3 regions of the Lysinibacillus sp. FSL R5-0849 genome follow, and region 3 is predicted to be linked to each of the others. Evidence: riboswitches for the same ligand, from Rfam matches in the RefSeq annotation. Region 3 holds a riboswitch; each other region holds the start of a gene.
The links. Region 3 has a riboswitch for lysine ahead of MKY80_RS10845 (transporter substrate-binding domain-containing protein). Riboswitches for the same ligand answer to the same signal wherever they lie in the genome.
Positions count from the first base shown of each region.

Region 1 (4,293 bases), 1.2 Mb from region 3:
AACGAGCTAAGGAGTTTCGTGATCAAATCGCCCATATTGATACAGTTATGCAGAAGCAAAAAATAGTATCAAGTGACACTACTAACCGTGATATCTTTGGCTATGCTGTGGAAAAAGGATGGATGTGTGTTCAGGTTTTCTTCGTTCGGCAAGGTAAACTGATCGAGCGAGATGTTTCTATTTTCCCGATCTATCAAGACGCAGAGGAAGAGTTCCTAACATTTGTGGGACGGTTTTATGAAAAACCAGAACATATTAAGCCAAAAGAAGTTTTTATTCCACAAGCAATTGATGGTGCCATTTTAACGGAATTGTTAGGTATCAAAGTTCTTACGCCAAAACGAGGTCAAAAAAAGGAGTTGGTAGATTTAGCGACGAAAAATGCTGAAATTGCAGTGTCCGCTAAATTCCAACTTATTGAACGACAGGAAGAACGTACTATTGGTGCATGCGAGGCACTTGGTGATGCAATGGGCATAACGACACCATTACGAATTGAAGCTTTTGATAATAGTCATATGCATGGAACAGACGCCGTATCTGCAATGGTTGTTTTTATTGATGGCAAACCCGCCAAAAAGGAATATCGCAAATATAAAACCCGTACAGCAGCCAAGCATGATGATTATGGTGCTATGCAAGAGGTAATCCGTCGACGCTATATTCGTGTTTTGAAGGAAGGTCTTCCATTACCAGATTTAGTGCTAATTGATGGTGGTAAAGGTCAAATGGAAGTTGCGCGTGAAGTATTAGAGGATGAATTAGGACTAGTTATACCTATTGCTGGTTTAGCAAAGGATGACAAGCATAATACATCCCAGCTATTGTTTGGTGATCCGCCAGAGGTCATTGCCTTAAAACGTACAAGTGACGGTTTTTATTTATTACAACGAATACAAGATGAAGTCCATCGTTTTGCGATTACCTTCTTGCGTCAACAGCATGAAAAGCATGCTATACAGTCTGTTCTGGATCAAATCGAAGGTGTCGGTCCAAAACGAAAACAGCAGTTACTGAAACACTTTGGTTCCGTGAAGAAAATACGGGAGGCTAGTGAGCTAGCTTTACAGGAAGCTGGGATGCCAGCTAATTTAGCAAATCATATTTATGCCTATTTTCAGCAGGAGACATTGTCAAAGGAATAGACATATGCTAAGGTTGTAAATAACATTATGATCCAATGTTATTAGCCCACTTGCTATATGAGGGCGGAAAAATTTAATATAATCACTTTTAAGGTGATGATAGAGGTGCAAGATTCAAAAGTAGCGCAAAAGAGGATGAACAAATCCTAAGACATTGCGTGAAAGGGGACCTTGCCGAAGTACAGCATTGTTGTTTCCGCTGTTGTACTGGTTTTGCATTTAAAAAATGTAAGACTGTCGATTCTAAACGTTTCGGAGAGCTATCACACATGCGCAAGTTTCGTTATTGTACATGTTATAGGCAGCTTTCACGTTTTGTGAAGGCTGCCTTTTTAGTTTTCTAGAGGCTGTTTTACACCTCATTTTAGGTGAATTACATGACTGGAAAGGAGAACAAAAGAAATGTCTAGAATAGTAATGAAATTTGGAGGGGCTGCTTTAGCATCGCCCGAACAAATTCAAGAGGCTGCACGAAAAGCAATTGCTGAAAGAGATAGAGGATTCGATGTGGTAGTAGTAGTTGGTGCGATGAGACAAACGATACAGGATGTGAAAATGAGCGTACTTCATTTCACGGATGATGTGTCAAAACGTGAATTAGATGCAGTTGTATCTTCATGCTCTCAGTTATCAAGCTCCGTATTTGCCATTGCAATACAAGAAGCTGGCTATAATGCGGTGTCACTAACAGGCTGGCAGGCTGGCATTTCCACGGATCATATGCATAGTCATGCAAGGATCAATCATATCGATGTTAGCCGTATTGATGAACATTTGCTGCAAGGACAAATCGTCGTTATTGCTGGAGATCAAGGCATTGACAATGACCAAAATATAACAACGCTTGGGAAAGGTGGAACCGAAACGACAGCCGTTGCACTTGCTGTTGCATTAGATGCTGATCGGACAGACATTTACACGAATGTTGATGGTGTGTATACAGCAGATCCACGCTTTGTTGTAAAGGCACAAAAACTACAGGAAATTTCCTATGATGAAATGTTAGAGATAGCACATTTAGGATCACACATCATTCATCCACGTGCAGTGGAGTTAGCTAAAAAGTTCCAAATGCCAGTGATCATACGCTCTAGTTTAGTGGAGTCAGTAGGTACTTTATTGAAGGAGGAAGTAGAGATGGAGAAAAATTTAGTAGTGCGTGGTGTTGCCTTTGAATCAGATGTTATTCGTTTAACAATTGGGTATGATGCTTATTCACATGCTTCATTAGCGGATATATTTTCAACTCTTGCTGAAAATCGCATCAACGTGGATATCATTGTTCAAGCAATCATTGATGGATTAAAACCAACTGTGTCCTTTTCGATTTTGAAAGAAGAATTTGCAGAAGCTTTACGTGTTTTAGAGGATAGTAAAGTATCACTTGGCTTTAGCTTTGCTGATTTCGAAATTGGATTGGCGAAAGTTTCGATAGTTGGCTCCGGTATGGTTTCGAATCCAGGTGTCGCTGCTCGCATGTTCGATCGTTTACGTCGTGAGAATATCCCTGTGAAGATGGTGAGCACCTCAGAAATTAAAGTGTCTGTTGTAGTACCACAGGATGAAATGATTCGTGCAGCAAATGCATTGCATGATGAATTTAATTTAGAGCAGGCTCTTTACATATAATAATAGAAGAAACAGCATTTTCTGTAATTGCCCGAAATAAAAGGAAGGATTGTCATCCCGTTTATTGAATGGGGAGACAATCCTTTTTTGTTACTCTGTTGGAATCGTATGCATAATTCGTTCCTTCACGTCCCATTTGACTGTAAACATAACGTAATGTTGCTTTTCACGTTTTTCATCATAACATTCTGTTAAATAGCCTTTAGCTAGCTGAATCTGTTCAGCTATAAATCCTGCTTCAAGTCTGAAGCTGCGTTGTTTGATTTGCAAGATTTCAGGGTCGTTTGTCAACTGGAAAATACGTCCGTCCTTCGATTCTTTCATTAGCTCTAATGTACCCCAACAGGCATCTGCGAAAAATGCGATTAGTTCGTCTTGACTTTTACATGGAAACTTGCGCGCAAGCTCTTTACCTGCCCAATAAAGGACATCATCCTCATGTTTACCGAGTATAGAAGATAGAATATGATCGCGAATGATCTCATAACCAAAGGATGAGATTGTAGGAGATGGAGTGTTTAACATTGTTATCCTTCTTTCTTAGAATTTTCTTATAATTTAACGTTAATAAAGTAATGGTAGATTTTTCGAGAAAAAACGACGCATTATGCACTAGATTAGTTCTTTAATAAGCTCTATGAAAAACTCCGAGTTGCCTTGACGCTCGTAGCTCTTGAGAGTACAATAAACATGTCATAATATTGTACCATGATGAAATACACAGTCAATGAAGTATCATTTACAAAATGATGACTTCTTTTGTTGTGCTATTTTAAGTACTAAGGGGGGTAACAGTCTTGTCGAAAGATCGAGAGTTTTTATGGCGTCGCTTACATTCTCTACTTGGGATCATTCCAGTAGGTCTGTTTTTAACGATGCACCTGTTCATTAACTTTACAGCAACAGGCGGGGCAGATAGTTATAACGATGCTACCGCAGTAATGGAAAAGATTCCATTCCTTATCCTAGTTGAATGGATTGTCATCTATATTCCATTGATGTTCCATGCATTTTATGGAGTGTTCATTGCATTCACTGCTTCACCAAACACAGGACGTTTCAGCACATACCGTAACTGGATGTTCTCATTACAACGTTTCACTGGTGTATTCCTAGTGATTTTCATTGCATGGCATATTTTCCAAACTCGTATTCAAAAAGCACTTGGAACACACGTTGATTACGACATGATGGCGAATATTGTTGCTAATCCATTCATGCTTGGGTTCTACATTGTTGGTATTTTATCAGCAACTTTCCACTTATCTAACGGTTTATGGGCATTCCTAGTAAGCTGGGGTATTGTACAATCTCCTCAGTCTCAAAAGATTGCTACTTACGTAACAAACATCATTTTCGTAATTCTAAGTGTAGTTGGTGTGGCTGCTATTTTAGCTTTCGTATAATTCAATAGAGCTACGATAGAGCACATGCAATCATTGCAATTTTTTAAGAGGAGTGAGAAATAATCATGGCGAAAAGCAAAGTAATTGTTGTCGGCGGTGGTCTTGCCGGTCTG
Region 1 is NZ_CP152004.1:3,403,646-3,407,938, reverse strand. It holds gene uvrC (excinuclease ABC subunit UvrC) at 1-1,145, shown strand, start outside; lysine riboswitch at 1,238-1,416, shown strand; gene MKY80_RS16750 (aspartate kinase) at 1,548-2,774, shown strand; gene MKY80_RS16745 (YslB family protein) at 2,865-3,299, opposite strand; gene MKY80_RS16740 (succinate dehydrogenase cytochrome b558 subunit) at 3,572-4,180, shown strand; gene sdhA (succinate dehydrogenase flavoprotein subunit) at 4,246-4,293, shown strand, end outside.
Region 1: linked by a shared signal. The riboswitch ahead of MKY80_RS16750 (aspartate kinase) and the one ahead of MKY80_RS10845 (transporter substrate-binding domain-containing protein) in region 3 are both predicted to bind lysine.

Region 2 (4,293 bases), 1.9 Mb from region 3:
GCACCTCTCTCTACTAGAAAGTCAAAAATCACACTTCCATATCTATAGTATACTACCATATATATGATATTAATTTAGTAATAATTTTAAAGGTCTCTATATAAAAAAAGCTGTTCCATCAACCATTATACAGCGGTTTATAGAACAGCTCTTCTATTTAATTTTCCACTTTTAAATCACAATCTTTAAGAGGAAGCATTTTTGTTTTATGTTTAATTTTGTACCCTAGCCATAGCAATAGGAACAGTGGAATACCAATATAGGAAACAAGGATACCATACCAATCGATTGTACCTCCGATAAACGCTGTGTAATTCTGTCCAATTACAACAATCATACAAATAGTAAAGGCGAATAGTGGACCGAATGGGTATAGCTTTGCTTTATACGGTAATAGCTTTGGATCTAAGCCCTGTGCCTCGAAAGCACGACGGAAACGATAATGACTAAATGCAATACCTAGCCAAGCAATAAAACCTGACATCCCAGAGGCATTTAATAGCCAGATATAAACAACCCCATCACCAAAGAATGATGCTAAAAACGCTACACAGCCTACAGCTAATGTTGCGATCAATGCATAAATCGGAATACCTCGACGACTTAGCTTTGCAAAGAATTTAGGAGCATGACCATCCACTGCTAATTGCCATAGCATACGTGAAGATGCATACAGTCCAGAATTACCTGCTGATAGCATAGCCGTTAAAATAATGGCATTCATTAAGGAGGCAGCAAAAGCAATACCTAAACGATCAAACACGAGAGTAAATGGAGATACAGCGATATCCTCCGATAATAAGCGTTCATCTGTGAATGGAATTAACATCCCTATAGCAGCAATAGCTAAAATATAAAATAAAATAATACGCCAAAACACCGATTTTACTGCCTTCGGTATATTTTTTCCAGGATCATCTGTTTCCCCTGCTGTTACCCCAAGTAGCTCTGTTCCTTGGAATGAAAATCCTGCTGCAAGGAAAATACCAAATGTAGCAAGGAAGCCACCATGGAATGGTCCATCACTAATAAAGAAATTTGTAAAACCTACAGGTGCCTGTCCACCTAAAATACCAAAAATCATTAATATGCTAATAATAATAAATACAATGACCGTAGCCACTTTAATCATCGCAAACCAATATTCACTTTCACCATAGCTCTTTACAGACAATAAATTAAATGTCAGTACAATTACAATAAATAATACTGTCCAAAGTGCTGATGAGCTATCTGGGAACCAATATTTCATAATTAATGACACTGCCGCAATTTCGGCTGCAATCGTAATTGCCCAGTTATACCAATAGTTCCAGCCTAGTGCAAAGCCTAGAGCGGGATCTACAAATTTTGTCGCATACGTACTAAAAGAACCCGAGGATGGCATATAGGCAGCCATTTCCCCTAAACTTGTCATTAAAAAATATACCATAATACCGATTAAGGCATAGGCAAGCAATGCGCCTCCCGGTCCTGCTTGTGCAATGGCACCACCACTGGCTAAAAATAGCCCTGTACCAATTGTACCGCCTAAAGAAATCATTGTGATATGACGGCTTTTTAATTCTTTTTTCAGCTTCGGTGCATTATGGCCGAGCTGATTTACTTTTATTTCACTCACGATATAGCTTCCTTCCTATTTATGAGGCAAAAAAATGCCATCACATGAACAATGTGATGGCTAAGTTAATCCTCAGTTTTTCCTAAACGATAGCTCAACACGTTGTACAAACGTGACAGTTCTGTTCCTTTCGGAGACAGCCCCAGCATGAGGTTTTCAAGTCCCCTCACACTTCGGCAATATTTCCTTTCAGCTAATCTCTTCAATGCTTGTCATTTCAATAAGCTTACTTATAAATATCGCGACCTCTACCTCATTACAAACATGAGGCATATAATTATTAAATTTATGATATTTACTATACTAACATAAGACCTAAGACATTTCAATATAACCATTAATGTTTTGTATTTTGTGAATTTTCCACTATTTTTAATAGTGTAATAAAGTGTTATAGTAGTTCAATTAGAATGGTAATAACGGGGGGAATAATTTTGACTTTACATGATCATTCCGCCAGCTACACGAATAGAAAAATTAGCTGGAAGGGAACAACCTTATTATTAGTTTTTGGAATAATATTTATAGCGTCTACATTACGAATGCCACTAACTGTTGTGGGTCCAATTGTATCCTTTATCCGTGACGATCTTGGTATTTCCAATGTTCTAGCCGGTTTTTTGACAACTATTCCATTGCTTGCTTTTGCCACTATATCACCATTCGCACCAGTTGTAGCACGAAAACTTGGGCTTGAGCTAACCTTATTTTTATCCACGATTTTATTGGCCTTAGGAATTGTACTACGCTCCCTCGGTACAACAGGGTTACTTGTATTTGGCACAGTGCTCATTGGCGTAGCCATATCATTTGGAAATGTGTTGATTCCAGGTTTATTAAAATTAAAATTTCCATACCATGTAGGGTTACTAATGGCATTTTTTACTATGTCGATGAACTTAACGGCTGGACTTGGAGCAGGTATTAGTTATCCAATAGCTAATTCTTCACTAGGTTGGCAGGGAGCATTGGCTGTGGCGCTTATATTAGTCGTATTAACGATTTTAATTTGGATACCTCAATTGAAATTGAATAAGCCAGAACCAGCTACTACGGCCAAAAAAACAGGTAAACCCCTTTGGAAATCACCTGTTACATGGGCAGTAACAGGTGCAATGGGCTTACAATCTTTATTATTTTATACGACAGCAGCTTGGATTCCTGAAATTTATATTGCGCAGGGATTGGCTCCTGATAAAGCTGGTTGGATGTTTTCCATTATGCAATTCTCACAAGTCCCCATGGCATTGGCTGTCCCCATTATTGCTGGTAAAATGACTTCACAAAGACCACTTGTCCTTATGTTTACATCGTTCTATTTAGTAGGATTTGTCGGCGTTGTAATGGAATGGACAACGTTGGGGATATTATGGATGATCCTTCTAGGTTTAGCAGGTGGAGCTTCATTCGCATTAGCAATGATGTTCTTTACACTTCGCACACGTACAGCATTTGAAGCCGCTGATCTATCAGGGTTTGCACAATCATTGGGCTATTTATTCGCTGCCATTGGGCCGATTCTTTTCGGATACCTCCATGATTTATTTGGTGGTTGGAATATTGCCGGCTGGCTCTTTGTTGTTGTTGCTATGACACTCTTCTTATGTTCCATGCGAGCCTCTAAAGATGAATATGTCCATTAAATTTAAGCAGTTGGGGAAGTGATCTGACCCCATCTGCTTTTTGTCTATATCCATTTCTTTTTTTGATGTTTTAGTAAGGCTAGCAGTTCCTCAAGTTCCTCTGTTGTGCTCTTGGTATGTGCCTTAATAGCAGTAAAAACAGGGATTGCCTCTTGAAGGAGTAAAAAACTAAAATAATAATAGCCTAAAAAAGCTTCTGGTTCATAGCCTCTAGGTGTATCTTCCTCCCATTCCAGCTCATCATCCTCTTCATTTTCCACCCATAAATATTTCGTATCCAAAAGCTCTTGCATCGTTGAAACGTTATGTGTTGAATCTTGATAATCCTCAGTTATTGCATGAGCCACAGCTAAATAAAGCTCTATTTCTGCTAAGGAGACTTCCTTCACATTTTTACTTGAAAGCTTTTTTAAAAGAATAAGCAAAACCCATGGCGTCACCTGCCAAAGTGTTCCTTGATGTTCGATTAGTTCAGTCAGCTCTTGATATTGTTCCTGTTCAATTAGGCGAGGAATGTCTGTTCCTCTGCCATAAGGTGTCGTCAATTGTTGCCAAGGGATATTCGAAATATTTTGGTTCAACATCTTGAATTGCCTCTCTCCTAAAAAGGTACTTAGGAGCTGTTCGTTTATGAACAACTCCTTTAAAGTTAATAACATGGTTTCTGATAAAAATAATTGGGCGTATGGTAGGTATTTACATAAGGCTTATGGAATATATGAGTGGTCGCAGGGGAAAGTGGTGGGATTAACCATGTCCAGTTACCCGTAACTTCTCGCCCTGCTGATTCCTCAGCTTCCTCAAATAATTTAAACTGCTGAGCAGCAGTATGATGATCTACAATGCTCACACCATTCTCTTTAAAAGAATGAAGGACAGCTATATTGAGCTCCACTAATGCTCGGTCACGCCAAAGAGAAGCTTGTTTGGTTGTATCCAGATTAAATATATCCGCAATAGCTGGGAGCATATTATAACGCTCATGATCGGCTAAATTGCGTGCCCCAATTTCAGTCCCCATATACCAGC
Region 2 is NZ_CP152004.1:263,576-267,868, reverse strand. It holds gene MKY80_RS01295 (amino acid permease) at 158-1,621, opposite strand; lysine riboswitch at 1,704-1,880, opposite strand; gene MKY80_RS01290 (MFS transporter) at 2,032-3,264, shown strand; gene MKY80_RS01285 (hypothetical protein) at 3,309-3,848, opposite strand; gene MKY80_RS01280 (nitric oxide synthase oxygenase) at 3,914-4,293, opposite strand, start outside.
Region 2: linked by a shared signal. The riboswitch ahead of MKY80_RS01295 (amino acid permease) and the one ahead of MKY80_RS10845 (transporter substrate-binding domain-containing protein) in region 3 are both predicted to bind lysine.

Region 3 (4,293 bases):
ATTCATGGATAATGCTCGGGCAATGGCTACGCGTTGTTTTTGCCCTCCTGAAAGCTGTCGAGGCTTTGCGTTCACATATTGATCCATCCCGACGATTTTTAAATATTTAAGCGCTGTTTCCTCCGCTTCCTTTTTCGAACGTTTTAAAACTTTTATTTGACCCACTGTACAATTATTTAAAACATTGTGGTTGTTAAATAAATTGAATTGCTGGAATACCATGCCTAGATGTGTTCGATATTCTTGGATATTGTGTTTTTCGTCTAGGATGTCCTCCCCTTGATAAATAATTTGCCCACCACTTGGTGTTTCTAATAAATTAATACAACGAAGTAAAGTGGATTTACCAGAACCAGAGGAACCAATTAAACAAACGACTTCCCCTTTTTCCACTTGAAAATTAACATCCTTTAACACTTGGTTACGTCCAAATGATTTACTTAAATGCTCAATTTTAATGACTGCCATTTGTGCGTCCCCCTAAATTGCTTCTTTTTGTTCTTTTTGATAAGCATCTGGTCCATCTAATCGTTTTTCAACATATAGCAGAATACGTGATGCAGTAAATGTCATGATGAAGTAAAGAATACAAGCTACAAAGAATGATTCAAAATAACGGAAGTTGTTACCAGAGATTGATTTTGTTTGGAAGAATAATTCTGTTACTCCAATAACGTTTAATACGGCTGTATCTTTAATATTCATAATTAATTGGTTGCCTGTCGCAGGTAGTACGTTACGCGCTACTTGTGGTAAAACTACGTGAAGCATGATCTGGAAGTGATTCATACCGATAGCCGATGCTGCCTCATATTGACCATTATCAATTGATACAATACCACCGCGAACAATTTCTGCCATATAGGCACCTGTATTAAGAGAAACGACTAAAATCCCTGCTGTAATAAAGTGCATGTCTATGCCAAATGCAATATCTAATCCATAGTAGACAACCATAGCCTGTACAATCATTGGTGTACCACGGAAAAATTCAACATAGCATGTGAGTATAAAATTAATAAGCTTTAAGCCATAAAATTTCACACCTTTTTTACGAACTGGAATCGTATGCATAATTCCGATGAAAAATCCGATAAATGCACCAATAATTGTACTTATAGTCGAAATTAGTAACGTATAATACGCACCTCGTAAAAACATTTGCCAGTTGTTTTCAATAATTGAAAGTATCCATTCAAGACTCATGATGTTCCTCCTAACAATGTCATGTTGCTTGCTATCTTTTTCGTGCCCTAGCTCTTTCTACTAGTCTATGTTTTATTTCGCTAGGACATTATCATTATGTAGAGAGGTTCTCATTTTAATAATGATGAAATGATAGTGCACGGACTAGTCAATAGTCCGTGCCATTTTTTTATTGTGCTGCTGGTTGCTGAGAAATAGCTTCTTCCATAATCGCTTGGCGATCATCTTCAGAAATTCCTTTTAGAATTTCATTGATTTTATCAAGATTCGCATCTTCTTTACGTAAGCCTACAGCAATTGACGTATTTGAAAGATCTGTATCGAAGCCCTCTTCAAATGCTACGTATGTGAATTTATCGTTGGCAGCAGCTGCGGAAATACCTTCTGGACGTTCTGCAACATAGCCATCAATTTTGCCTGCCTCTAAAGCTACACGCATAGCTGGGAAGCTTTCCATTGCTGTTTGTTTATTAACATCTTTGATTTGGTCTATCACATTGTAGTTGGATGTATTAAGTTGTGATGTAATTTTTGCTCCAGAGAAATCTTGAATGGATTTGACCCCTTCATATTTGCTGCCTTTTTTAATAACCATAACAAAATCAGAAGTATAGTAGTTTTCTGTAAAATCAATTGTTTTCTTACGTTCTTCTGTTGGCGACATGCCTGCGATAATTGCATCAATTTTATTTGATTGTAGCGCTGGTACTAAGCCGTCCCATTCCATTTTAACGATCACTAATTCTTTGCCTAAGCCTTCAGCGATTTTTTTCGCCATTTGTACATCATAGCCGCCTGCATATTCTGCATTATCTGCAATTTTCACCGCACCATTTGCATCATTTTGCTGTGTCCAGTTGAATGGTGGGTAGCCAGCCTCCATTCCAATTCGGAATTCACCGCCGCCGTCTTCCTTATCTGCGCCAGCTTCTCCTGAACTGCCTTCTTTTTTGTCGCTAGTGCCACATGCAGCTAGCACAATTGCCGTCATGATAGAGATCATTACTAACAGCCATTTTCTTTTCATGAAAAACTCCCCTTTTCTGTAAAAAAATAAGACAACTGTACGAAAAAAGACCTAAGTTTTGTGAACTTAGGTCTTACCTTTTATGACAGTTGCCCAAATCCTCACTATAATTCCATGTTTCCGAGATAGCACAACCTAGTAAACCTGGAATTGAATTCACTAGGACAGTCCTGCACTTATTCACTGCAGACCCAGCATAAAAGTACGAGCTCCTTTTATACTTCGGCGATATTTCCTTCTTCATTGCGTCTTTGTTTGCTTGTACTCAACAATGAACTAATAAATACCGCGCCTCTACCTCACTGTTATAGGTTAGTGAGGTTTGTTTATTTAATTGATATTTAGATACTACTATAAAACTAGTATGTACGTCAAGAGAGTTTTAGCATTTTTCTGACTAATGACAATATTAGGGTATTATGCTTGACCTATCCATTGTTAATCTATGTATTTTTGTCAATATATCCGCCGGAAAACCACAAATTTTTACTATCAATGGTTTTTATACTAAGAAAATAGTTTCGTATTTTCAAAATCACTAAAGACTTTAGTGATACAGAAAACCAAGAAAAAAACCCTGTAAAACAAAGTTTACAGGGTTTAAAGGATTTATGAATTTAATAATAAATCTTCAGGATTTTCGATTAATTCTTTAACTGTTTTTAAGAATCCTACAGAATCTTTTCCATCGATGATACGGTGATCATAAGAAAGTGCTACGTACATCATTGGACGGATTTGAACTTCACCATTTACTGCAACTGGACGGTTAACAATTGAGTGCATACCTAAAATACCAGCTTGAGTACCGTTCATAATTGGTGTTGACATTAATGAACCGAATACACCACCGTTTGTGATTGTGAATGATCCACCAGCCATGTCATTTAAGCCTAGTTTTTTCTCACGAGCTTTAGTCGCTAAGCTAGCGATATCTTTTTCGATTTCTGCGAAGTTTTTGCTGTTTGCATCGCGTACAACTGGTACTACTAAACCTTCTTCAGTTGATACTGCAATACCGATATCAAAGAAGTTATTTAAATGTAATTCATCGCCAACGATTTGAGCGTTTACGTATGGGTATTTTTTCAGTGCTGCAACAACAGCTTTTGTGAAGAATGACATGAAACCAAGTTTGATGTCGTTTGCTTTAACAAACTCTTCTTGTTTACGTTTACGAAGTGCCATGATGTTTGTCATGTCAATTTCGTTGAATGTTGTTAACATTGCTGTTGATTGTTTAACTTCTAATAAACGTTTTGCAATTGTTTGACGACGACGGCTCATTTTTTCAATTGTTACACGGTCAGAATTAGCAGCTGGTGTGAATACAACTGGGCCACCTGTAGTTGCTACTGGTGCTGGTGCTGGTACTGCTGGTGCTGTACCATGTGCTGACACATCTTGTACACGAACACGGCCTTGTGGATCTACTGGAGATACCGCTGCAAGGTCGATGCCTTTTTCACGTGCAAGTCGACGTGCCGCTGGAGATGCGATAACACGCTCACCAGAAGTTTCTTCTACTACAGGAGCTGCTGCAACTGGTGCTGTAGGAGCCGCTTGTGGCGCTGCTGGAGCTGGAGCTGCTTCAGCTGGAGCCGCCGTTGCTGGTGCAGCTGCTGCGCCTTCGCCTGCTTCTACGATAGCAATAACTTGACCAACTAGTACAGTATCGCCTTCTTCAGCTAAAATTTGTGTTAATACACCTGCTTCTTCAGAAATGATTTCAGCGTTTACTTTATCTGTTTCAAGTTCAACGATGAATTCACCTTTTTCAACGCGATCGCCCACTTTTTTTACCCACTGTGCGATACTACCTTCTGTAATCGATTCTGCTAATTCAGGGACTTTAATTTCAGCCACTTTCATTTCCTCCTTTGATTAACGTGCATGACGCACATAAAAGGGCTACTGCTTATGGGCAAGTAGCCCAGCTATCAATATTTATATGTTATTATTTAACCTTTACTGGCTCAGCAACTGCTTCTTCAATAAGTGATGATTGAGCTGCTTTATGAGAATCTGCATCCCCTTCAGAAGTTGAGCTCATTGCAGGA
Region 3 is NZ_CP152004.1:2,208,075-2,212,367, reverse strand. It holds gene MKY80_RS10855 (amino acid ABC transporter ATP-binding protein) at 1-468, opposite strand, end outside; gene MKY80_RS10850 (amino acid ABC transporter permease) at 481-1,206, opposite strand; gene MKY80_RS10845 (transporter substrate-binding domain-containing protein) at 1,376-2,233, opposite strand; lysine riboswitch at 2,352-2,538, opposite strand; gene odhB (2-oxoglutarate dehydrogenase complex dihydrolipoyllysine-residue succinyltransferase) at 2,843-4,099, opposite strand; gene MKY80_RS10835 (2-oxoglutarate dehydrogenase E1 component) at 4,191-4,293, opposite strand, start outside.